DNA from 3 places in the Brevibacterium pigmentatum genome. Region 1 is predicted to be linked to each of the others. Evidence: predicted binding sites of a transcription regulator. Region 1 holds the regulator's gene; each other region holds the start of a gene.

Region 1 (7,787 bases):
AAGTGAGCAATTGGTCGACCGGTCCCGATACGCGCTGTGAGCACAATATGGCGTACTGGCGCAATGCGGACTGGTGGGGTTTCGGACCCGGTGCGCACTCACATGTCGGGGGAGTCCGGTTCTGGAACGCCAAGCACCCGCGCGCCTGGGCCGACCGACTGATGGCGGGGGAGTCCCCGTCGATCGGTCGTGAGGTCCTCGACGACCAGACCCGGGAGGTCGAACGGATCATGCTCGCCGCCCGCATCGACCGAGAGCTGCGACTGGACTCTCTGGCACCAGGCAGCCAGCAGGCGATCAGAACATTCATCAAGCAGGGACTGCTCGCCGCCGATGGTGCGGAGGCAGGCTGGTTCCAGCCGACCCTGCCGGGACGCCTTATGGCCGACTATATGGTGCGCATCCTCACCGAATACGTGTGAATGAGTCTCGCCCCGCCACCCGAATCGGGCGGCGGGGCGAGCTGTTCGGCGAATCTGCTGACGAGAGATTCTCGGAGACCGTCAGATCACTTGACCCAGTTCGGAGTCATCGGGATTCGGTAGCCCTCACCGCGATTGGCTGCCGTTCCGGCGATGATCTCGATGACGATCATGTAGATCGAGAGCACCGGCAGGAGCAGGAGGATGAGCAGTCCGATGCCGACGATCGAGAGGATTCCACCGATCAGTCCGATGCCGAACCCGGCGATGACGCCGATGATCAGCAGGTTGAGCGACTGCGCACCATGATGGCGGAGGAACGGCGACTTGTCCTTGTTGATGATGAAGAGGATGAGCGTGACGATCCAGCCGACACCGACCACGTAGGTGGCGGCGTGGGCGAGGTGTGACCACAGCGCGGTCGTCCGTTCGCTCTGATCCGCGTTCCAGAATCCGAGTGAGTTCGGACCATAGGCTGCGTCCGGCAGTTCGGCTCCCATGGGCACACCTGCGGCAGCTGACTGCGCCGAGGATGCTCCCTGGAAACCGTATCCCGGCTGCGGCTGACCCTGGGGAGCGCCGTAGGGCTGTTGGGAACCGTAACCGGGCTGACTGCCATACGCCTGCTGGGAACCGTAACCGGGCTGCGAGCCCTGCTGAGGGTTCTGAGGCTGCGAACCGTACCCCGGATTCTGCTGGGAGCCGTACCGGGGCTGGCTGCCCTGGTGAGGCTGCGAACCCTGTTGCGGCTGCTGAGTGTAGGGCTGCTGCGAGCCCGACTGCGGCGAATAGTTCGGAGGCATCGGCTGTGACTGTCCGTTGTTCGGCTGCTGCGGGTTGTCCGACATGAGAGTCCCTTCAGAGATTGCGATCACTCCACACTAACCCAGTGTGTGCGGGGTGATGGGGAGATGGTCACTTGACGAAGTTGATGGTGAGCGGGAACTTGTAGCCCTCGCCCTTGTTCGCTGCGACGGCAGCGATGATATAGAAGACGCAGTAGACGATCGGGACGATGGCGGCTGCATACACGATGAAGAGGCCGAACCCGAAGGTCACCAAGGCCAGCATGAAACCGAGGATCATGAAAACGAAGATGGCCGCAGAAGTGACGATCGTGTTCGTGATCATCGCGTTGAGTCCCTGACGCGAATGCTCCCGGACGAACGGAGATTCATCCTTCTTCACGAGGAACATGATGAGCGGCATGAACCCGAAGATCAGCGATCCGAGGTGGGTCCACATGGCCGTGTTCCGGTCGGGTTCGTGCGCCATCCAGAACTGCTCGGAGCCGGGCCCGTAGGCCCGCTCGGGCAGAGAGCGTGAGTCGAACATCGCAGGATTGTGCATCTGAGGCATGCCGTAGCCGGGCTGAGCGCCATATCCGGGCTGCCCGGCGTAATTCTGCTGCCCGCCGTATGCCTGCTGAGACCCGTACCCGGGCTGCGCGCCGTACCCCGGCTGACCACCGTGCGTGCGCGGCTGAGAGTACTGCTGGTTCTGCGGCGCGTAGGGCTGCTGCGGACCCGAAGCCTGAGAATAGTTCGGCGGCATCGGTCGGCTGCCGGGCTGTTCGGGGTGATGCGACATGGGGATCCTTTCGACACGTGCTTGCCATTCACACTAGCCGAGCGACGTGTCTCGGGGATGTCGGGAAAGCCTCACTCCTGTGACAGATTCGCCACAAGCTTCGCCACAAGCAGCCTGCGCCGATCTGACGGAAAGATGCCGACCCGGCTGAGTCAGTCAGCCGACGGTGACGAAGTCGATGAGCTCCTCGACCCGCCCCGACAGCGTCGGCTCGACATCGGCGATGGTGCTGACCTTCCCGAGGATGCGCACCCATCCGCGAGCGACATCCCGATGGTCGGCATGCGGCCATCCGATGCGACGGAGGATTCCCGTCTTCCAATCCTCACCGCGAGGGACGACCGGCCATTCGCGGATGCCGACGACATGGGGCTTCACCGCCTGCCAGATGTCGACGTAGGGATGACCGATGATGTGGACGACGTCGCGGTAGCGCGGATCGGCGCGGACCGCCTCGGCGATCTTCGATTCCTTCGTCCCGCTCACCAGATGGTCGGCGAGGACGCCGACGCGATGGTCCCGATCCGGACCGAAGGCCTCGAGCTTGTCGGCGACATCATCGAGACCGCCCAAGGGTTCGACGACGACGCCTTCGATGCGCAGATCATCGCCCCAGATCTTCTCGACGAGTTCGGCATCGTGCTTGCCCTCGACCCAGATCCGCGAGCCGCGGGCCACTCGAGCCTTCGCACCGACCACGGCGCGAGAGCCCGAAGCCGTCCGCCCGGGCTGCTGCGCCTTCTTCTTCGGCAGCTGCACATCGACGGGCTGCCCCTCGAGGAGGAAGCCCGGTCCCAGCGGAAAGGCGCGGACCTTGCCGACGCGGTCCTCGAGCTTGACGACGACACCGGCCGTGGTCTTCTCCGCGCCGACGACGGCACCGACATAGCCGCTCATCGCATCCTCGAGAACCATGCCCAGGCCGAGCTCGACCTGACGGGACTTCTTCGGACGGTGCGACGACGGCGAGGAACCGGAGAGCACATCAGGGCCGTAACGATCAAAAGCATTCACGGGCACCCACCATAATCAAGGTCGGCCGCGCAGGCGCGCAGACCCGCAGGCCACCCCCAGAAATGAATTCCGGGAACGAGAAGCGTAGAATTGGCACTCAGACTCAAGGAGTGCCAAACACAGGCACGAGACCGCGATCGGCCAGCGACACGGAGAGGAGGCCCGCGATGAACGACAGCAGACGAGCACAGGTGCTGCGCGCCATCGTCGAGGACTTCGTCGCCACCAACGAACCCGTGGGATCGAAAGCCATCGTGCAGCGCCACACCCTCGGCGTCTCTCCTGCCACGATCCGCAACGACATGGCCCAGCTCGAGCAAGAGGGGTACATCGCCCAACCCCACACCTCCGCAGGCCGGATTCCCACCGACCTCGGCTACCGGATGTTCGTCGACCGCATCGACGAATTCAAACCGCTGACCACCGCCGAACGTCGCGCGATCTTCCAGCTCATCGACGGCGATGTTGACCTCGACGAGATGCTCGACCGCACGGTCCGCGTCCTCTCCGGTCTCACCCGACAGGTGGCGCTCATCCAATATCCCACGGTGTCGCGGGCGCGCATCAAACACATCGAGATCGTCGGCCTCGGCCCCGGGCGGATCCTCGTCGTCCTCATCACCGACGCCGGTCAGGTCGAACAGAAGTCCGTGATCGCCCCGAGCCCGCTCGACGAAGACGCCGTCCGCGGTCTGCGCGACCAGATCAACGCCGAATTCGCCGGGCGCACGCTCGCGCAGGTCTTCGGATCGAGCCCCGCCGAGGCGGCCGCCCCTGAACCGACCGAGCCGAGCAGTCGTGACGACTCCGGTCTGACGCAGGTCAGGGCCGCTGTCGTCGACCTCGTCGCCGCCACCCGCGAAGAGCGCATCATCATGGCCGGGACCGCGAACCTCGCCCGCTCCGGAAGCGAATTCGGAGAGAAGATGGCCCCGATCCTCGAAGCTTTCGAAGAGCAGGTGGTCCTGCTCAAGCTGCTCACCTCGATGGCCGAAGACCACGAGGGGATCAGCGTGCGCATCGGGCGTGAGAATACTCACGAATCATTCAGTTCGACTTCCGTCGTCGCCGCCGAATATGGTCATGACGCGGGTTCGTCGGCCAGACTGGCAGTGCTCGGTCCGACCCGGATGGACTATCCGACGACCATCTCGGCAGTCCGTGCCGTCGCCAAATACGTGTCCTCGATCCTCGACCGAGGGTAGGGCCGCGGCAGTGACGACGACCAGGGGCGCCTGCAGACGGGCAGCACGACACTGGTGAGCACCGCGCAGCAGCGCAGCCACCACCACGAACAGAGAAGACCACTACGTCAGGGAGAGAGAAGTTTCTGTGGCCGATCACTATGAAACACTCGGAGTGTCCAAAGATGCTTCCGCGGCTGAGATCAAGTCGTCGTACCGGAAGCTGGCACGCAAGTACCACCCGGACGTCAATCCCGGTCACGAAGACGAATTCAAAGCCATCTCACTGGCCTACGACGTGCTCTCCGATCCGGAGAAGCGCCGCAACTACGATATGGGCGGCGGCGAGAACGGCCAGGGCTTCCCCGCCGGCGGCGGCTTCGGCGGGTTCGGAGACATCTTCGAGACCTTCTTCGGCGGTGGCGGCGGTCAGGCCGGAGGCCCGATCCCGCGCACCCAGCGCGGCAAGGATGCCCTCGTCGGAGTCAATATCGACCTGAAGACCGCGGCCTTCGGCGGCACCGTCGATCTCGATGTCACCACTGCGGTCGTCTGCGACACCTGTTCGGGTGCCGGCACGCAGGAAGGCACGAAGATCGAGACCTGCTCGCTGTGCCACGGAGCCGGCAGCGTCCAGCGCATGACCCGGACCCTGCTGGGTCAGATGGTCACGAACCAGACCTGCAACTCCTGCCACGGCTTCGGCACCGTCATCCCGAACCCCTGCCTCAACTGCCAGGGCGACGGACGCGTGCGCAAACAGCGGACCATGAAGATCCGGATCCCCGCCGGCGTCTCCGACGGCACCCGCATCCAGCTGAGCAGCCAGGGTGAGGTCGGCCCCGGAGGCGGACCCGCCGGTGACCTGTTCGTCGAGGTCATGGTCACCCGCCACGAGGTCTTCCAGCGAGACGGTGACAACCTCCGGGCAGCGGTCTCCGTGCCGATGACCGCAGCGACGCTGGGCGCGACCATCCCGTTCGAGACCTTCGACGGCACCCAGGACCTCACCATCGCAGCCGGCATCCAGTCCGGCACCGTCGTCAAGCTCCCCGGACTCGGCGCCACCCGCCTGCGTTCGGAGACCCGCGGCGACATGCTCATCACCGTCGACGTCCTCACCCCGGACAAGCTCGACGACGAACAGCGCGAACTGCTCGAGAAGCTCGCCGAACTGCGCGGAGAAGAGACACCGCGTGCCCAGATTTCGACCGAGAACCGCGGAATGTTCTCCCGCATGCGTGAGAGGTTCGCCGGTCGGTGAGTCTTCCCGTCTTCCGCTCCGCCACCGCCGCCGAGGCGGTCGTCGGGTCCGCCCTCACCCTCGGTGAGGACGTGGCCGGGCACGCGGTGCGGGTGCGTCGGATCGGCCCCGGTGAGGTGATCGACATCGTCGACGGTGAGGGCACACGTGTGCGCGGAACCGTCACGGCCGCCTCGGCGAGCGAGGTGACGATCGACGTCACCGCGGTGACGAATGAAGACAGCACGGGCCCACGGCTCGTGCTCGTCCAAGCCCTGGCCAAGGGCGACCGGGACCTGCAGGCCATCGAAACGGCCACGGAGATCGGCGTCGACGAAGTCATCCCCTGGGCCGCCGAACGCTCGATCGCCGACTGGCCGGCGAAGAAGCGGGAGAAGATGGCAGCGAAGTGGGAGAACCTCCTGAATGCAGCCTCCCTGCAGGCCCGACGCTCGCGGTTTCCGGTGCTGCGCGAACTCGTCCGCGGTGCCTCCCTGGCCAAATCCCTCGACGAGACCGACGCGGTCTTCGTCCTCCACGAGACCGCCGAGCGCAGGCTCTCCGAAGCGCTGGCGGCGCTGACCGCCGACGAGTCCTCGCCGCTGCCGGAGCGCATCGTCTTCGTCGTCGGACCCGAGGGCGGCATCAGTGATAGAGAACTCGACGCCCTGAGCGCTTGTGGAGCGACTCCGGTGCTGCTGGGACCGACGATCCTGCGCTCGTCATCGGCGGGACCCGCCGGCCTCGTCCTGGCCCAGAATTCATTGGGCCGTTGGTGAGGCATCGGACTAGGATGGAAGCACACTCAGGCGCTGCCGGAGATGGTGCGCCCACTTGCAAAGGAACATTCTGGACATCACCCCACCGAACACGAACCCCATGAACCCCACCGACTCGGACACCGCCGCCCCCGGTGACGGTGCCGCAGACAAGGACGCCGTGACGGACACGCGCGGCGCCGAACGCGACACCGTGCGCCTGGTCATCCCGGACTCCATCGACCTCGTCGCCTTCTTCGGCCCCGGAGAAAAGAACCTGCGCGCGCTGGAGAAGACCTTCGACGACCTCGACATCCATGTTCGGGCCAACCAGGTCCAGGTCACCGGCGATCCCAAGCGCGTGGAAGCCTTCGTCAGCGTCATCGGGGAACTCAAGAAGCTCCACACGGCCGGCCATCGCATCAACGAAGAGACGATCGACCGGGTCACGACGTTCTCCTCCGAAGGGGCGGCCGCCTCGGCGGTGCTGGGCACGAACATCCTCTCCACCAGGGGAAAGTCGATTCGTCCGAAGACGATGGGCCAACACGACTACGTCAAGGCTATCCGCAACCACACGATCACCTTCGGCATCGGCCCGGCCGGAACCGGCAAGACGTATCTGGCGATGGCCATGGCCGTCAATGCCCTCCAGCACAAAGAGGTCTCGCGGATCATCCTCACCCGGCCGGCCGTCGAAGCCGGGGAATCACTGGGATATCTGCCGGGCACGCTCAACGACAAGATCGACCCGTATGTGCGCCCGCTCTATGACGCTCTGCACGATATGGTCGACCCCGAGTCGATCCCGCTGCTCATCGAGACCGGCACGATCGAGGTCGCTCCCTTGGCCTATATGCGCGGGCGGACCCTCAACGACGCCTTCATCATCCTCGACGAGGCCCAGAACACGACCGCCGAGCAGATGAAGATGTTCCTCACCCGACTCGGCTTCGGATCGCGCATGGTCGTCACCGGCGACATCTCCCAGATCGACCTGCCGGGCAAGACCCGCAGCGGACTCAAGGTCGTCCGCGACATCCTCGACGGGATCGACGACCTGCAGTTCTGCGAGCTGGGCAGCAAGGACGTCGTCCGGCATTCGCTGGTGACGAAGATCGTCGAAGCCTACGACCTGTGGGGGAATGCCGAATGAACACCGAGATCCTCAACGAGACCGACGCCGAGGTGGACCTGGACGAAGTCGTGGCCCTGACCGAATACTTAGGCGATGCCCTGCACATGCACCCCGGTGCAGAGCTGGCCGTGACGATGGTCGATTCGGCGGCCATGTCCGAACTCCACGTCACCTGGATGGACCTCGAAGGTCCGACCGACGTCATGTCGTTTCCCATGGATCAGCTCCACCGCGGTGAGCCGGACAAACCGACCGAGGGTCAGATGGGCGATATCATCATCTGCCCCGAGGTCGCCGAGGCCCAAGCTCGTGCGGCCGGCCATTCGGCGATGGACGAGATCCTTCTGCTCACCGTCCACGGATTCCTCCACCTGCTCGGCTACGACCACGGTGAGCCGGAGGCGCGGGAGGAGATGTTCGCACTCCAGCGGCATCTGC
Region 2 (7,787 bases), 820 kb from region 1:
GGGGCGCGTCCATGCCCATGGCTTCCTCTTCAACTCCGGTGAGAAGATGTCGAAGTCCGTCGGCAACGTCGTCGACCCCCTCGACCTCGTCGACGCCTTCGGACTGGACACCCTGCGCTTCTTCCTCTTCCGCGAGTTCTCCTACGGCCACGACGGCTCGTACACGAAGGACTCGATTATCACCCGTAAGAACTCCGACCTCGCCAACGAGTACGGCAACCTCGCCCAGCGGTCGCTGTCGATGATCCAGAAGAACTGCGACGCCCAGGTTCCGCAGCCGGGTGAGCTCACCGAGGCGGACGAGAAGCTCCTCGCCCTCGCCCGTGCCGTACCCGACACCGCCCGTCGCCACGTCGACACCCAGGCCCTCCACCTCTACGTCGAGGCCTGCTGGAAGGTGCTTTCGGAGGCAAACCGCTACTTCTCCGCTCAGGAGCCGTGGAAGCTGAAGAAGACCGATCCGGATCGCATGGCCACCGTGCTGTGGGTGACGATCGAGGTCGTGCGCATCATCTCCATCCTCATCCAGCCGGTCATGCCCGAATCCGCGGGCAAGATCCTCGACCTCCTCGGTGTGCCCGCGGGCGTCGGTGAGGCCGGTGCGAAGGTCCTGCCGACCGCCGTCGATTCCGGCTCCGGCGCCGAGGCGATGGGAGCCGTGTCCGCGAGTGCGTCCATCGGCGTCGCCGCCGGTGCCGCCTACGCTTCGGCCGCCCTGGCACCGAATGTCGCCGAGGCCGCTGCCGATGGAATCGCCGCCGCCGAGGCGGATCCCCGGTCGTTCGCGGCCGTCGAGTTCCCGCTCGAGCCGGGCACACCCCTGCCGAAGCCCGAACCCGTGTTCCCGAAGTTCGTGGAGGAGACCGAATAATGGCCTCGCGCGCCGCCGGAACCTATCCACCGGTGCCCGAACCGCTCGCTCACCCCATCGTCGACACCCACACCCACCTGGACATCTGCACGGGTGTTCGGCTGCCGCTGGGTGCCGGCGAACCCGAACCCGAGGTCACCCCGGATGAGGACGAAGAGTTCCCGTCGCTGGATTTCTTCCATGACACCGCCGCCGAGGCTGGGGTTCGTCGCATCGTCCAGATCGGCTGCGACCTTCCGGCAGCCCGGTGGACGACCGCGCTCGTGGCGTCGCAGTATTCAGGTTCTCCCGCCGAGGCGGCCGACCGCCGGACCGTGCCCACTCCTCCTGCCGAGGGCCGGACGTGGATGATCGGCGGAGCCGCCCTGCATCCGAACGAGGCACCGCGGCTGGCCGAACGTGGCCTGCTCGACGATGCGCTGACCGAGATCGAATCACTCGTGAGCTCGCACGATCGCATGCGCGTGGTGGGGGAGACCGGTCTCGACTACTTCCGCACGGCAGAGGAGGGCATCGCCGAACAGCAGCGCTCCTTCCGGGCCCATATCGAGATCGCCAAGCGCACCGGACGTGCCTTGCAGATCCACGATCGGGAGGCACACGCCGATGTGCTGCGCATCCTCAAAGAGGAAGGCGCTCCCGATGTCACGATCTTCCACTGCTACTCCGGTGATGAAGCGATGGCTCGCGAATGCGCGGCCGAGGGCTATTACATGTCCTTCGCCGGCAACCTCACGTTCAAGAACGCCGACGAGCTGCGTCGCGCCGCGGCGGCCGCTCCGCTGGAGCTGCTGCTGACGGAGACCGACGCGCCTTTCCTCACCCCGCACCCGCACCGCGGGAAGCCGGGAGGTCCCTACCTCACCGCGATCACGGCGCGGAAACTCGCCGAAGTGCGCGGGATGAGCGAAGAGGAGCTGTGCGCGGCCGTGTGGAACAACGCGGAGCGAGCCCTCGGCAGCTGGGACTGAGCCGGACCCGGGGGAAGCGGGAACTGGACCTCGGCGCGCGAGGGGGCGGGACCGGGACCCAACCCGCGGCAAGCGTGAACCGGCACCCGGCCGGATGTCGCACAGTCGCACCGGGGCCGGACTCCGCCCCGCGTTCTGTGAGCGGGATAACGCGACGTGGGGCCGCCTCGGCGAGGAAATATCACGATTGGGAACGCCCCGAAAACACGGGGAACTCCAGGTCAGACACGCCCTCAGGAAACTCACACCGTTACATTTCCGTGATATTTTGCGAACCTTGTAACGAATCGGTTACAGTGAACAGGTCGATAAACTCTGCTCAGGGATATTTTTGTGATTGATTTTCTGAAGAACCGCAAGGTTCAGATCGCTGCACAGGCGGTCGTGATCACCGGACTCGTCGGTGGCACGGGCGCAGTTGTGACCATGAACAAGCCTGTGACCTTGGAGGTCGACGGACAGGCGGAAGAGATCCGGACCTTCGGTGGAACGGTCGGGGACATCCTCGACAGCCACGAAATCGATGTCGATAAGCGCGACCAGGTCAAGCCCGGCGTGGGCACCAAGGTCGACCGTGACATGACGATCACCGTCAACACGGCGAAGAAGGTTGCGCTGTCCGTCGATGGCAAGGAAACGAACGAATGGACCAACGCGAACACCGTGGGTCAGGCTCTGGCCGACCTCGGTGTGGACGCGAAGGGTGCCGACCTCAACGCGAAGGCCAGCCAGCGCCTGAAGGACCAGGGCAATGACATCGAGGTGACCACCGCGAAGAACCTCACCGTCGTCGCCGATGGCAAGGACCACAAGGTCTCGGCCGCTGTGGGCACCGCGAAGGAAGCGCTCAAGGACACGGGTGTCAAACTCGACAAGGACGACTTCCTTTCCGTGCCGATGTCCGCTGAGGTCTCCGACGGCCAGGTTCTCACCGTCAACCGCGTGAAGAACGACACCGTCAAGGACAAGCAGCCCATCAAGGCTGAGGTCGAGACCAAGAAGTCCGACTCCCTCTATGAGGGCGAGACCAAAGTCGAGACCGAAGGCAAGGACGGCGAGAAGCAGGTCACCTACAAGGTCAAGACGATCAACGGCGAAGAGGTCAAGAAGGAGAAGAAGGACGAGAAGGTCCTCTCCGAACCCAAGACCAAGGTCGTCATCCAGGGCACCAAGAAGAAGGAAGAGCCGGCTGACACCGGCGGCTCCGACTCGGGTGACTCCGGCGATTCCGGTTCGGGCGACTCCGGTGACTCCGGCGGCGACTCGAGCACCGGCGGCGGCTCCGGCTCCGGAGGCGGCGACATGAGCACCGCAGAGATCAAGGCCATGCTCGGAGGACCCGGGTCGAGGTGGTACCAGATCGCCGAGTGCGAATCGAACTTCAACCCCCGTGCGGTGAACCAGTCGAACAACGCACACTTCGGTCTGTTCCAGTTCAAGCTCCAGACCTGGCAGAGCATGGGCGGCAGCGGCAACCCGATCGATGCCAGCCCGCAGGAGCAGTTCGATCGCGCCAAGAAGCTGCAGGCCGAAGCCGGCTGGGGTCAGTGGGCCTGCGCCTGATCTGAGATCAGAGCCGCAGTCGCCGACTGGACGTCTGATAGGCCATGAACTCTGGCCGCCATTGACAACAGATATCGACAACTGAGCTGAGGCGGTCAGCAAGGAGCGTGGGCCCCGAGGAGAGATCCTCGGGGTCCACGCTTTTTGATGCCTGTCGGGAGCGGGCCGGAAGCGCCAATCTGAACTTTCGCCCAGAGCATGACGAATTGCTGGCACTCAAGTTGACCGAGTGCTAAGAGCGTTCTAGAGTCGAATTAGCACTAGCACTCATTGAGTGCCAGTTTCATGAGACGGTCGAACCGCTCGGCACCCGCGACGACGAGAGGTTCATGGCAGCAGCCGCCGTCTGACTCGATGAAATAGAACCCAGTGAAGGGAGAGGGCCCGATATGTCGGTCTCCATCAAGCCACTCGAAGATCGGATTGTCATCCGTCAGGTCGAAGCAGAACAGACTACCGCCAGTGGTCTGGTCATTCCCGAAACCGCCAAGGAAAAGCCTCAGGAAGGCGAAGTTGTCGCAGTGGGCCCGGGCCGCGTTGCTGACAACGGAAACCGCGTGCCGGTCGACGTCGCCGTCGGCGACAAGGTCATCTACTCCAAGTACGGAGGCACCGAGGTCAAGTACGCAGGCGAAGAGTTCCTCGTGCTCTCGGCTCGCGACGTGCTCGCAGTCATCGGCTGAATCCCCTGAACAACAACTTCACTGACAGGAGGACGAATGCCTAAATCATTGGAATTCAACGACGAAGCCCGTCGTGCACTCGAAAAGGGCGTCAACACCCTGGCCGACACCGTCAAGGTGACTCTGGGACCCAAGGGCCGCAACGTCGTGCTCGACAAGAAGTGGGGCGCTCCCACGATCACGAACGATGGTGTGACCATCGCCCGTGAGGTCGAGGTCGACGATCCGTACGAGAACCTCGGCGCACAGCTGGCCAAGGAAGTCGCCACCAAGACCAACGACATCGCCGGTGACGGAACCACCACCGCGACCGTTCTCGCTCAGGCCTTCGTCAACGAAGGACTGCGCAACGTTGCCGCAGGTGCCGCACCCGGTCAGCTCAAGCGCGGCATCGAGACCGCCGTCGAGGCCGTCTCGCAGCAGCTGGGCACCATCGCCCGCGATGTCGCCGACTCCTCGGAGATCGCACACGTCGCCGGTCTGTCGGCTCAGTCGCCTGAGATCGGCAAGCTCATCGCCGATGCCTTCGACAAGGTCGGCAAGGACGGCGTCATCACGATCGACGAGTCGCAGGCCGCGTCCGTCGAGCTCGAGATCACCGAAGGAATGCAGTTCGACAAGGGGTACCTGTCGCCGCACTTCGTGACCGACGCCGATCGCCAGGAGGCTGTGCTCTCCGACGCGCTCATCCTCATCAACCAGGGCAAGATCTCCAACATCCAGGAGCTCCTGCCCGTCCTCGAGAAGGTGCAGCAGGCCGGCAAGCCGCTGTTCATCATCGCCGAGGACATCGAGGGCGAAGCACTGTCGACGCTGGTCGTCAACAAGCTGCGCGGAATCATCAACGTCGCCGCCGTCAAGGCTCCCGGCTTCGGTGACCGCCGCAAGGCCATCCTCGAGGACCTCGCTGTCCTCACCGGTGGCCAGGTCGTCACCCCGGACATGGGCATGAAGCTCGACCAGGTCACCCTGGAAGAGCTCGGCAACGCCCGCACCATCACCGTCACCAAGGACAACACCACGATCATCGATGGTGCAGGTTCCGACGATGCTGTTGCCGGTCGCGTCGCACAGATCCGCGCCGAGGTCGAGAACACCGATTCTGACTGGGACCGCGAGAAGCTGCAGGAGCGCTTGGCCAAGCTCTCCGGCGGAGTCGCCGTCATCAAGGTCGGCGCCGCCACCGAGGTGGAGCTGAAGGAGCGCAAGCACCGCGTCGAAGACGCCGTGTCCGCTACTCGTGCCGCCATCGAAGAGGGCGTCGTCGCCGGTGGTGGATCGGCTCTGATCCACGCTGCGAAGGTCCTCGACGGCAACGACCTCGGCCTCACCGGTGACGCACTCACCGGCGCCGAGATCGTCAAGCGCGGAGTCGTCCAGCCGCTGCGCTGGATCGCCGCCAACGCCGGCCAGGACGGCTACGTCGTCATCGCCAAGGTCCAGGACCTCGAGTCCGGCCAGGGCTACAACGCCGCCAGCGACGAATACGGCGACCTCATCGGCGCCGGAATCATCGACCCCGTCAAGGTCACCCGTTCGGCACTGCGCAACGCCGCATCCATCGCCGCCCTGGTTCTCACCACCGAGACCCTGGTCGTCGAGAAGAAGGAAGAGGAGGACGAGGCCTGAGCCACTCGCTCGGACTGAGTCACCTCTGACCACGACAGTGGCCCGGAACATCACGTTCCGGGCCACTCGTGTATTCACAGTCGTACTCACCCTCACCGAGGCGGCGCCACCTGTCCGCGAGCGGCACAGAAAAAGTTGAGCAGCCCATGTTTGAAACAGTGCTATTCGTCTGAGACTGTGCCGGAGCCGTGAGCGGTCTCGAGATGGGTCCGCAGGTGGGCGAGGTCGGCGCGGACCATGCCAGCGTCGCGGTCGAACTCGGCATCATCGACACCGGGCAGACGGAACAGAGTGAAGACCGCCTCGGCGGCGGTGTCGTTGGCGAGCACCCGCAGGGGATCGTGCACGATGGTGCCGTCGGGGAAGACCACGTCGTGATCGAGGATGCCGAGGTCAGTGTGCGAGCCGAAGCGGACCTCGACCTCGCCCATCGGTGAGTCCGTGATCCAGCGGCCGGCCTCTTCGCGGATTCCATTGCTCAGTCCCGCGGCCCACGCCGGAAGATTCGCAGGATCGCCGGCGAAGGCGGCCACCTCGGCGGGGGAGGCGTCGATGGACGTTGAGAGATGGAGCGCTGGATTCGTCATTTCCCAAGTGGACCACAACGTGGCGCACGCGGCCAGGGCGCGCGGCCGGTGCGTACTGTCACCGTCCCAGGCGTCGCCGATGGGCGGCGCATACAGCTGGCTGCGCGCGGGCAGAGAACCTGGCTCACACAGCTGGCTCACACCTACTGGTCAGTCGCTTATCATGTTTCTGAGGCTTGATCCTCGTTAGTCTGGAAAGGACAGCTTGCACCGACGCATGAGGAATCTATGACCACCGGCCCAACGACGCCCATCGCCCGACTTCGCGACGTTTCGAAGGTCTTCGATCCGAAAGGGGCAGCGGTCACGGCTCTCAACGGAGTCAGCCTCGATATCGCACCGGCCAAGCTGACCGCGGTGATGGGACCCTCGGGCTCGGGGAAATCAACACTCATGCACGTCCTCGCCGGACTCGACCGGCCTACCTCCGGCACGGTCCACCTCGGCGACGAGGAGATCACGAAGCTGCGCGACGACGATCTCACCGCCCTGCGCCGTCGCCGGATCGGATTCGTCTTCCAGGCGTTCAACCTCGTGCCGACGCTCACCGTCAAAGAGAACATCCGGCTGCCCTTCGAGCTCGACGACCGTCGACCCAACGCCGACGAACGCGCGTGGATCTCCACGGTCGTCCACCGCCTCGTGTTGGAAGACCGGCTCAAACACCGACCCAATGAACTCTCCGGCGGCCAACAGCAGCGCACCGCCATCGCCCGGGCGCTCGCGACCCGCCCCGACGTCCTCTTCGCCGACGAACCGACCGGCAACCTCGATGCGAAGTCCGGTCGCGAAGTCATGGCGATCATGTCGGAAGCTGTCCGCGATTTCGGCCAATCGATCGTGCTCGTCACCCACGACCCGATCGTCGCCGCCCACGCCGACCGCGTCGTCTTCATCGCCGACGGCACCCCGGTGACGGAGCTGAGCGAATCCATCAGCGCCGAGGCGATCGCCGCGACCATGCTCGACATCGACGAGCGCGCCGAGACTGCGGTGAGCCGATGAACCCGCTGCGCGAAATCAGAACCAACCCGCGGCAGTTCTTCCCCAGCGTCCTCGTCGTCTTCATCGCCGCCCTCTTCGGCACCGCGATCATGCAGGGCGTCGCGATTCTCACGGCATGGCTGTCGTCGGAGAAGATGATCGCCGAATCCGAGACAGCACAGAACTTCCTCTCGATGGTCGGAATCACCTTCTTCCTCATCGCCCTCTTCGTCTCCGCGATGGTCATCGCGAACACGTTCTCGATCATCGTCGCCGGCCGCAGCCGCCAACTGGCTCTGCTGCGCCTCATCGGGGCGTCGTCGAAACGGCTGCGCAGGGCCGCCTCGGTGGAGGGGCTGATCATCTCCGTCACCGCCGCGGTGCTCGCCTTCGCAGCGTCGACCGGGCTGGCGAAAGCGGCCCAGAATTACCTGGGCAACGCCATCACCGAGGAGGTCGCTCTCCTCACCCCGACCATGGTCGTTCCCGCGCTCGCCAC
Region 3 (7,787 bases), 1.1 Mb from region 1:
CCTCCCAGGCTAGCTTTGTCCTCGAACAGTATGCCCGATGAAACTGACAGGCGTCTGAGCCTGTGCCCCACATCCGCTCAGTCCTCGGCCGCCGATGACCGGTGTGCGCAGGTCATCCAAGATCGTCGTTCGTCCGGTGTGCGCAGGCCAGTCCTCGGCCGTCAATGGCCGATACACGCAGGTCATGCATGACCGTCGCTTGCTCCGTGAACGACCGCCTTAGACGAGAGTCTGGAGGCCTTTGACCAAGGCCGCGATTCCGCCGCCGAAGGCGAGGACGAGCATCCCGATCCGCGCTACGCCCACGTCTATATGACGGGCGAGCCAGTCACCACCTGCGAGGCCAGCCACGAGGACGAGACCGAGCCCGATCCAGACCCCGGCCTCCAGATGCGGCCAGGTCCCTCCGTCGATGATCACCTTCATCACCACCGCTGAGGCGGTCCCGACGACGAGGAACGGCTGCAGGGTTGCCGCGAACGACCGCTGCTCCCAATTCGTCAGCACAGCGTAGGCGCTCACCGCCGGACCCCCGGCTCCAGCCGCGGCCGACATCGCCCCGGAGAAGAGTCCGGCCGTCAGCCGTGTGCCGAGGTTCGCGGGAATCGTCCGCCCCAGCTTCCCCAAGGTCAGTGAGCTGATGAGGGAGACGACGATCAGGACGCCGATGAGGATCTGCAGAGGTGCGGTGGGCAGCGCAGCCGAAAGCAATGCGCCGGGGATGGTGCCAAGCACGGCACCCAAGGCAAGGTGTCGGAACGGCGGCCATTCCACCTCGGCGAAGGTGCGGACGAAGACGGAGAATGAGGCGACGATTCCGCAGATGTTGACGAGGATGACTCCGCTGAACGGGTCGAGGAGGAGGACGAGGAAGGGGCCGCTGACCAGGCCGAATCCCATCCCGGTGACGCGTTGGGACAATGCACCGAGGAACACTGCGAAGAGGATGAGCACGACGACGGGTTCCACCCGGCCGAGTTTACTCGAGTCCGATTCCCGGCTGATCCTCAGTCTCACCGCTGACGGCGGGGTTAGAGTATTCACCATGAACGCCAGCCCCCTCTGGTCGCGGTTCAGCGCAGATCCGCGCTCGTATGGGCAGGTCCGGGCCTCTGATGCCGATCGCGCGGTCGTCAGTGATGTCCTCTCGGAGGCTTACGCCCTCGGTCAGCTCGACGTGGAGGAGTTCGATGAACGCACCGAGGCTGCCGCGAAGATCAAAACGCTCGGTGAGGTCCCAGCACTGATCGAGGACCTCGTCCTCACTGATCCTGCAGAGACCGAACCCAGCCAACTCGATGATGCGGGGCGCGCACAGGCGCTGGCTCGCCTCGAGGAGGATCGGGTGCCGATCACGCCGGAGCAGATCGATGCCGCGGCGCAGAAGTACTACGAGGATCGGGTGCGCCGGTCGCTGCTCGGCGCAGTCGCGGGCCCGGTCGGGATCGTGCTGGCGATCTGGGCGTTCTCGTCGATCGCCTCTGGCCAGTTCATCTTCTTCTGGCCGATCTTCGTCATCGTGCCCACACTGCTCGGCGGTTTGGGACGCATCGCCCACAAGGACGAGATCATCCGCAATCGGAAGAAGGAGCTCACGCGCCGGGCCCGGGCCCACCTCGGCGATGCCGAGGCTCAACGGCAAATCGAACAGGGTGAGACTCCCGAGCGGGATTTTGAAGCTGACTTCGGTACGGGGCTGCAGCCGCCGCATCCGTCCCACCCGCCCTACTCGCCCGGTCAGATCTCACGCCGGGAGGAACGGGACCGGCGCCGTTCGCACCGCCGCCATAACCGCGACAATCCCTGGGACTGAGGGCATGCTCCGCGTCCGGGCGGTGCTGCTGCGCCTCAGACCTGGAAGATTCGGATCTGTCCGAAGTCCTGGGCTTTGTGAGTGGTGAACCACATGGTGTGCGAGAAGTGTCGCAGGTCGTCGCCGTCGGCCTCGGATTGCCAGTAGCCCCACGCCGCCGCGGCCTTGCCGTGAGTGATCGCCGCTTCGAGGTGGCCGACCTCCGGCGAATGAGCGGACAGTTTCAGCAGCGCTTCGACGACGGCCTCCCGCCCGGTGTGGGTCTCGACGGCGGAGGCATGAACGATCTGGAGGACGCAGTCGTCGGCGATCACCTCGGCGAGGGCCTCTTTGTCCCCGTTGAAGAGATTCTCTTCGAACGTCGCGACGAAGACGTTCTTCGGACTGTTTCCGCAAGCATCGGTGCCGGTGAAAGTCATACCGCCAGCCTAGGCGGGCGGAGGCGGCGGGACAACGGGTCGGTGGGCCGCCTCGGCGAAGGTGGGGTTATCGGGAGAAGAATCGGATACGGCTGCTCCGGACCGTCGGGCACGAAAACGGCCGTGCCGGCGCCCTTGCGGGCACCGGCACGGCCGATCGGACAAGCGGGGGCTATCAGAAGCCCATGCCGCCCATTCCACCCATGCCGTCCATTCCGGCAGCTGCGTCTGCACCTGCGGCGGCCTTTTCGGGCTTGTCGGCGACGACCGACTCGGTGGTGAGGAACAGACCGGCGATCGAGGCGGCGTTCTGCAGAGCAGAGCGGGTCACCTTGACCGGGTCATTGATGCCGGCGGCCAGCAGGTCCTCGTACTCACCGGTTGCGGCGTTGAGACCGAATCCGGCTTCGAGGTTGGCGACCTTGTCGGCAACCACACCGGCTTCGAGGCCGGCGTTCGTGGCGATCTGCTTCAGCGGGGCTTCGATGGCAACCTTGACGATGTTGGCACCGGTGGCCTCGTCTCCCTCGAGTGCGAGGTCGGCGAATGCGGCCTTGCCCGCCTGGATGAGCGAGACGCCGCCACCGGCGACGATTCCCTCTTCCACAGCAGCCTTGGCATTGCGCACGGCATCTTCGATGCGGTGCTTGGTTTCCTTGAGCTCAACCTCGGTGGCGGCTCCGGCCTTGATGACTGCAACGCCGCCGGCCAGCTTGGCCAGACGTTCCTGCAGCTTCTCACGGTCGTAGTCGGAGTCCGAGTTCTCGATCTCGGCGCGGATCTGGGCGACCCGTCCGGCGATCTCCTCGGCGTCTCCCGCGCCCTCGACGATAGTGGTCTCGTCCTTGGTGATGACGACCTTGCGGGCGGTACCCAGCAGGTCGGTGGTCACGCTGTCGAGCTTGAGCCCGACTTCCTCGGACACGACCTGGCCACCGGTGAGGATGGCGATGTCGGCGAGCTGAGCCTTGCGACGGTCACCGAAGCCCGGAGCCTTGACGGCCACGGACTTGAAGGTGCCCTTGAGCTTGTTCAGCACCAGGACGGCCAGGGCTTCGCCCTCGACGTCTTCGGCGATGATGAACAGCGGCTTGTTGGACTGCTGGACCTTCTCGAGGACGGGCAGCAGATCCTTCACGTTCGAGATCTTGGAGTTGACGATGAGGATGTAGGGATCCTCAAGGACAGCTTCCTGGCGATCGGTGTCGGTGACGAAGTAACCCGAGATGTAGCCCTTGTCGAAGCGCATACCCTCGGTCAGTTCGAGCTCGAGTCCGAAGGTGTTGGACTCCTCGACGGTGACGACGCCTTCCTTGCCGACCTTGTCGATGGCCTCGGCGATCAGTTCACCGATTGCGGGATCCCCAGCGGAGATTCCAGCGGTAGCGGCGATCTGTTCCTTGGTCTCGATATCGATGGCGTTGCCCAGCAGAACGTTCGTGACGGCCTCAACGGCCTTCTCGATGCCGCGCTTGAGGCTGAGCGGATCAGCACCGGCTGCCACGTTGCGCAGGCCTTCGCGGACGAGAGCCTGTGCGAGCACGGTAGCGGTGGTGGTTCCGTCGCCTGCGACGTCGTCAGTCTTCTTGGCGACTTCCTTGACGAGCTCGGCGCCGATCTTCTCGTAGGGGTCCTCGAGTTCGATCTCCTTGGCAATGGAGACGCCATCGTTGGTGATGGTCGGTGCGCCCCACTGCTTTTCGAGCACGACATTGCGACCGCGGGGTCCAAGGGTCACCTTGACCGCGTCCGCAAGCTGGTTGAGGCCAGCTTCGAGTCCTCGACGAGCTTCTTCGTCGAATGCAATCATCTTTGCCATAGTGGCTTAGATCCTCCCTGATGGAGTGGAGTGGGAATCCAGAGCAGTCATCAACGCCCGCGACGGCAGAGAGTGTGTCCGCATGTTCCATTCCACATATGGACCACGCTCTCGAGACGACTGGTGGGTACCCATCGGTTTTCACCAGTACTAGATTTAGCACTCTCCCCATGCGAGTGCAAATATTCGTGGTCCGTCATGACGGTTGCGGAGGGCCGCGTTCCGCGAGTTCTCGCCGCACGGTCACGGCGCAGGGGCAGTTCGGCCCAGCGCGAAACGTCTGCCGACGGTGAAGCACGCCGGGTCAGATGACGCTCCCAGGTTCGAGCGGGCCGGAGCAGGCCCACTTGCGACGGCCGCGTGCGGGTCGACAGACGCCGGAATCAACGCGCGGGCGAAGTGGCACAGTCAAACACCCACGTCGCGGTCGCAATCGGCACGGTTTAGGGTGAACAGCCCTGTTTCAAACACGTGCTATTCAACTCAAACTGGGCCGATTCGAAGTTCGTACACACACGCGCGCAGCTCGAGTGAGCCCGCACCCTCTCAGCACCAAATCTTCAACTTTTGGTGCACCTCGTTCTGAAAGACACACAGAAGAACGTGTGCAACTCGGAACAAAGTGCACCAAAACGCGGGATGCCCCGACCACGCGGGCACTGAAAAGCGCCGAGCAGTTGCCTGCTCGGCGCTTTCGCCGTGCGGTCGGTGCCGGTCGGCCCGAAGGCCATTCCGACGACCCGCCGCAGCGGATCAGAAAACTGTGCTGACAGCAGCCAGTCTCAGAGGAGGGTGACGGACTCCGCCTGAGGACCCTTTTGTCCTTCTCCAACTTCGAACTGAACCTGCTGGCCCTCTTCGAGAGAGCGGTAGCCGTCCATCTGGATTGCGCTCCAGTGAACGAACACGTCCTGGTTGTCGCCTTCGAGGGTGATGAATCCATAGCCCTTTTCAGCGTTGAACCACTTGACGGTACCTTGTGCCATTACTTCTCCATACAGTGCAGTGCCATTGAAATCCCGCATCGCGGCCGCGATCAGATGACCTCACCCGAGATACGGAAGCTAGTAAAACTCAACTGACCCCGCGACTTCCCTCATTGACCTCTAGAGAATTATCTCGGTGAAGCACGAATAGAACACAAGGTGCTGTGCTTGCCTAGCTGTTGCAACTCTACCGCAGCCGCGCACCCCGCCTAGAGCGGTTCAGCACTGTTATAGATTCGTTATCTAAGGGTTTCTGCCCTGTTCACAGCGGGGATCGCCGCGAATCAAATCAGACCGTTCGGTCAGAAAGTCGCCGAGGATGCCCGCCGTCGAAGGCCCCGACCGCAACCGAACCGATCCCCCGACTCAATCGCGCTGCGGCACGACCGAATCGCTTCGGGTCAGTCCGAGCCGCCTCCACTGGACTCCGGCCCGCGATCGGCGATGTCCGAACAGATGACGACGGTCACGTCGGCTTCGAAGTCGGACGAGGCCTCCGTGGCCGAGACTCCCAGTGACTTGGCGACGAGCTTCGCCTGCGAAGCGTTCTCTTCGCCGTTGTAGTACACGGTCGAATCAGAGAGGTTCGTCGAATAGTTGCCGACCTGGCCGAGCTTCCAGCCCTTCTCTTCGACAGCCTCGGAGAACTTCTTCGCAGCACCGGAGACTCCCGAGCCGTTGAGCACGTCGACGGTGATCGAGTCGTCGGCGACGCTGACTTCGCTCTCGCTCGGTGAGGGTTCTGCCGACGACGATTCGGAGGCCGGAGGGTCGGCGATCTTCGACTCGGGATTGCCCATCGAGGAGAAGATGATGTTGATGGCGGCCACGACCAGCAGGACGGCGACCAGGGCGAGGATGATGACCAGCGAGATGGCACCGATGTTCGACGACGCCGCGGACTCCTGTCGATGGGCACCGCTGCGCCGGCCGGGCTCGATCTCGTCGAATTCGTCGGTCATGTCTACCTCGAGACGCGGGCTTGGGCGCGCTCGCTCTGCCGCGTGCTGCGGATTCGGCGAAGGCGCTTGACCAGCATGGGATCGCTGGCCAGAGCTGCAGGGTTGTCAAGAAGCGAGTTGAGGATCTGGAAGTAGCTGGTGGCCGACATGTCGAAGCGCTCACGGATCGCGTGGTCCTTGGCGCCTCCGTACTTCCACCACCGCCGCTCGAACTCCAAAACGGCCACCTCGAGCTCGCTCAGTTCTGAGGTGTCGTCGTTCGGCGGCATAGAGGTTGTGCTCCTTCGAGAGGTATCTGTGCTTCTATATTATCGCCCGATCGGCGGTACCGAAATTTCCGGCGCGCCGCTGCGGATGTGAGGTCGCTCCCCGATCCTCCCCGACCAACCGCCTCACCCCGCCGCGCGGCACTGATTCGGTGGCCGTGTCGACGGGGTGAAGGGAACGAATATAGCCGAGGTGGGGCCGCCTCGGCGAACCGAGTGACCCGACCTCGCGGATCGGATCAGCGGATGCGGATGTTGACCTGCTTGATCTGGGTGAACCCTTCGAGCATGCCTTCCAGCGATGCCTCTCGTCCGAAGCCGGAGGTCTTCATGCCGCCGTAGGACTGGCCGGGCAGCTGGCCGCCGCCCTGGTTGACCTGGACCCAGCCGGATTCGATCCGGTTGGCCATGGTCAGGGCCGCGTCGACGTCCTTGGTGAAGACGAAGGCCGCGAGTCCGAAGTCGGAGTCGTTGGCCATGTCGATAACCTCGTCGATGTCCTTCCACGGGATGACCGAGAGGACGGGGCCGAAGATCTCTTCACGGCTGGTCTGCCAGTCGTTCTTCGCCTTCGAGAAGATCACGGGCGCGTGGTAGAAGCCGGGTTCGCCGACTTCCAGCGAATCGGAGCCGTCATAGGCGATCTCGACGCCGTCCATCGCCTTGCCCATCTCGATGTAGCTGGCGACCTGGTCGTACTGCTTCTGGTTGATGATGCAGCCGATGTCGGTGGACTCATCGCGGGGGTCGCCGACCGTCATCTTCGACACCGCGTCGACGAGCTTGGACAGGAAGTCGTCGTAGATGTCTTCGTGGAGGAACAGACGCGAGCCCATGGTGCACGACTGGCCCTGGCGGGCGAAGCGGGTCGACAGCAGCACCTGCTCGAGGGTGTCGTCATCGTTCGAGTCCGGGAAGATGATGTTCGGGGACTTGCCGCCGAGCTCCATCGACGAATGCGCGAGTCGACCACCGGCCAGCTCGGCGACGTGACGGCCGACGCTCGTCGATCCGGTGAATGAGACCTTGTCGACGTCGGGGTGGACGTTGAGGGCCTCACCGATGACCGAGCCCTTGCCGGTGACGACGTTGAGCACACCGGCAGGGAGGATGTCGGCGATGATCTCGGCCATCTTGAGAATGGTCAGCGGTGCATCCTCGGCGCATTTGAGGACGATCGTGTTGCCGGCGGCGATCGCGGCAGGGGTCTTGAAGGCGGCGATCATCAGCGGCGAGTTCCACGGCAGGATGCCGGCGACGACACCCAGGGGCACGCGCTTGGTGTACTGGAGCTGCTTGTCTCCGGCGGGCAGGGTGTTGCCCTTGACCTCACCGGCGACGCCGCCCATGTAGCGGAACAGGTCGGCCAGGATGATCGTCTCCGGGCGAGCCTGGGTGCGGATCGCGTTGCCGGTGTCGATCGCGGTCAGCTGAGCGAGCTCCTCCGAAGCGGCCTCGAGAGCATCGGCGCAGGCCAGAAGCTTCTTCTGGCGCTCCTTGAACGGCAGGGCCGCCCATTCCG

What was found. Region 1 encodes HrcA, which represses chaperone genes, less so after heat shock. Its sites were predicted from a motif close to TTNGCACTCGNNNNNNNCGAGTGCNAA; they were not measured.
Region 2: the regulator HrcA is predicted to act here: its motif matches at 3,615-3,641, upstream of groES (co-chaperone GroES).
Region 3: the regulator HrcA is predicted to act here: its motif matches at 4,208-4,234, upstream of groL (chaperonin GroEL).

The regions. Positions count from the first base shown of each region.
Region 1 covers NZ_CP050153.1:2,084,262-2,092,048, reverse strand. Annotated here, with positions in the region: gene hemW (radical SAM family heme chaperone HemW) at 1-422, shown strand, start outside; gene GUY30_RS09550 (DUF4870 domain-containing protein) at 509-1,270, opposite strand; gene GUY30_RS09545 (magnetosome magnetite crystal formation protein family) at 1,338-2,012, opposite strand; gene GUY30_RS09540 (DUF3097 family protein) at 2,169-3,032, opposite strand; gene hrcA (heat-inducible transcriptional repressor HrcA) at 3,194-4,231, shown strand; gene dnaJ (molecular chaperone DnaJ) at 4,359-5,474, shown strand; gene GUY30_RS09525 (16S rRNA (uracil(1498)-N(3))-methyltransferase) at 5,471-6,232, shown strand; gene GUY30_RS09520 (PhoH family protein) at 6,333-7,367, shown strand; gene ybeY (rRNA maturation RNase YbeY) at 7,364-7,787, shown strand, end outside.
Region 2 covers NZ_CP050153.1:2,904,669-2,912,455, reverse strand. Annotated here, with positions in the region: gene metG (methionine--tRNA ligase) at 1-871, shown strand, start outside; gene GUY30_RS13220 (TatD family hydrolase) at 871-1,842, shown strand; gene GUY30_RS13215 (resuscitation-promoting factor) at 2,176-3,405, shown strand; gene groES (co-chaperone GroES) at 3,795-4,088, shown strand; gene groL (chaperonin GroEL) at 4,125-5,717, shown strand; gene GUY30_RS13200 (SRPBCC family protein) at 5,879-6,304, opposite strand; gene GUY30_RS13195 (ABC transporter ATP-binding protein) at 6,533-7,309, shown strand; gene GUY30_RS13190 (ABC transporter permease) at 7,306-7,787, shown strand, end outside.
Region 3 covers NZ_CP050153.1:3,210,779-3,218,565, forward strand. Annotated here, with positions in the region: gene GUY30_RS14595 (sulfite exporter TauE/SafE family protein) at 220-969, opposite strand; gene GUY30_RS14600 (DUF1707 SHOCT-like domain-containing protein) at 1,046-1,813, shown strand; gene GUY30_RS14605 (nuclear transport factor 2-like protein) at 1,849-2,232, opposite strand; gene groL (chaperonin GroEL) at 2,408-4,051, opposite strand; gene GUY30_RS14615 (cold-shock protein) at 4,834-5,037, opposite strand; gene GUY30_RS14620 (LytR C-terminal domain-containing protein) at 5,439-5,999, opposite strand; gene GUY30_RS14625 (DUF3263 domain-containing protein) at 6,002-6,268, opposite strand; gene GUY30_RS14630 (aldehyde dehydrogenase family protein) at 6,505-7,787, opposite strand, start outside.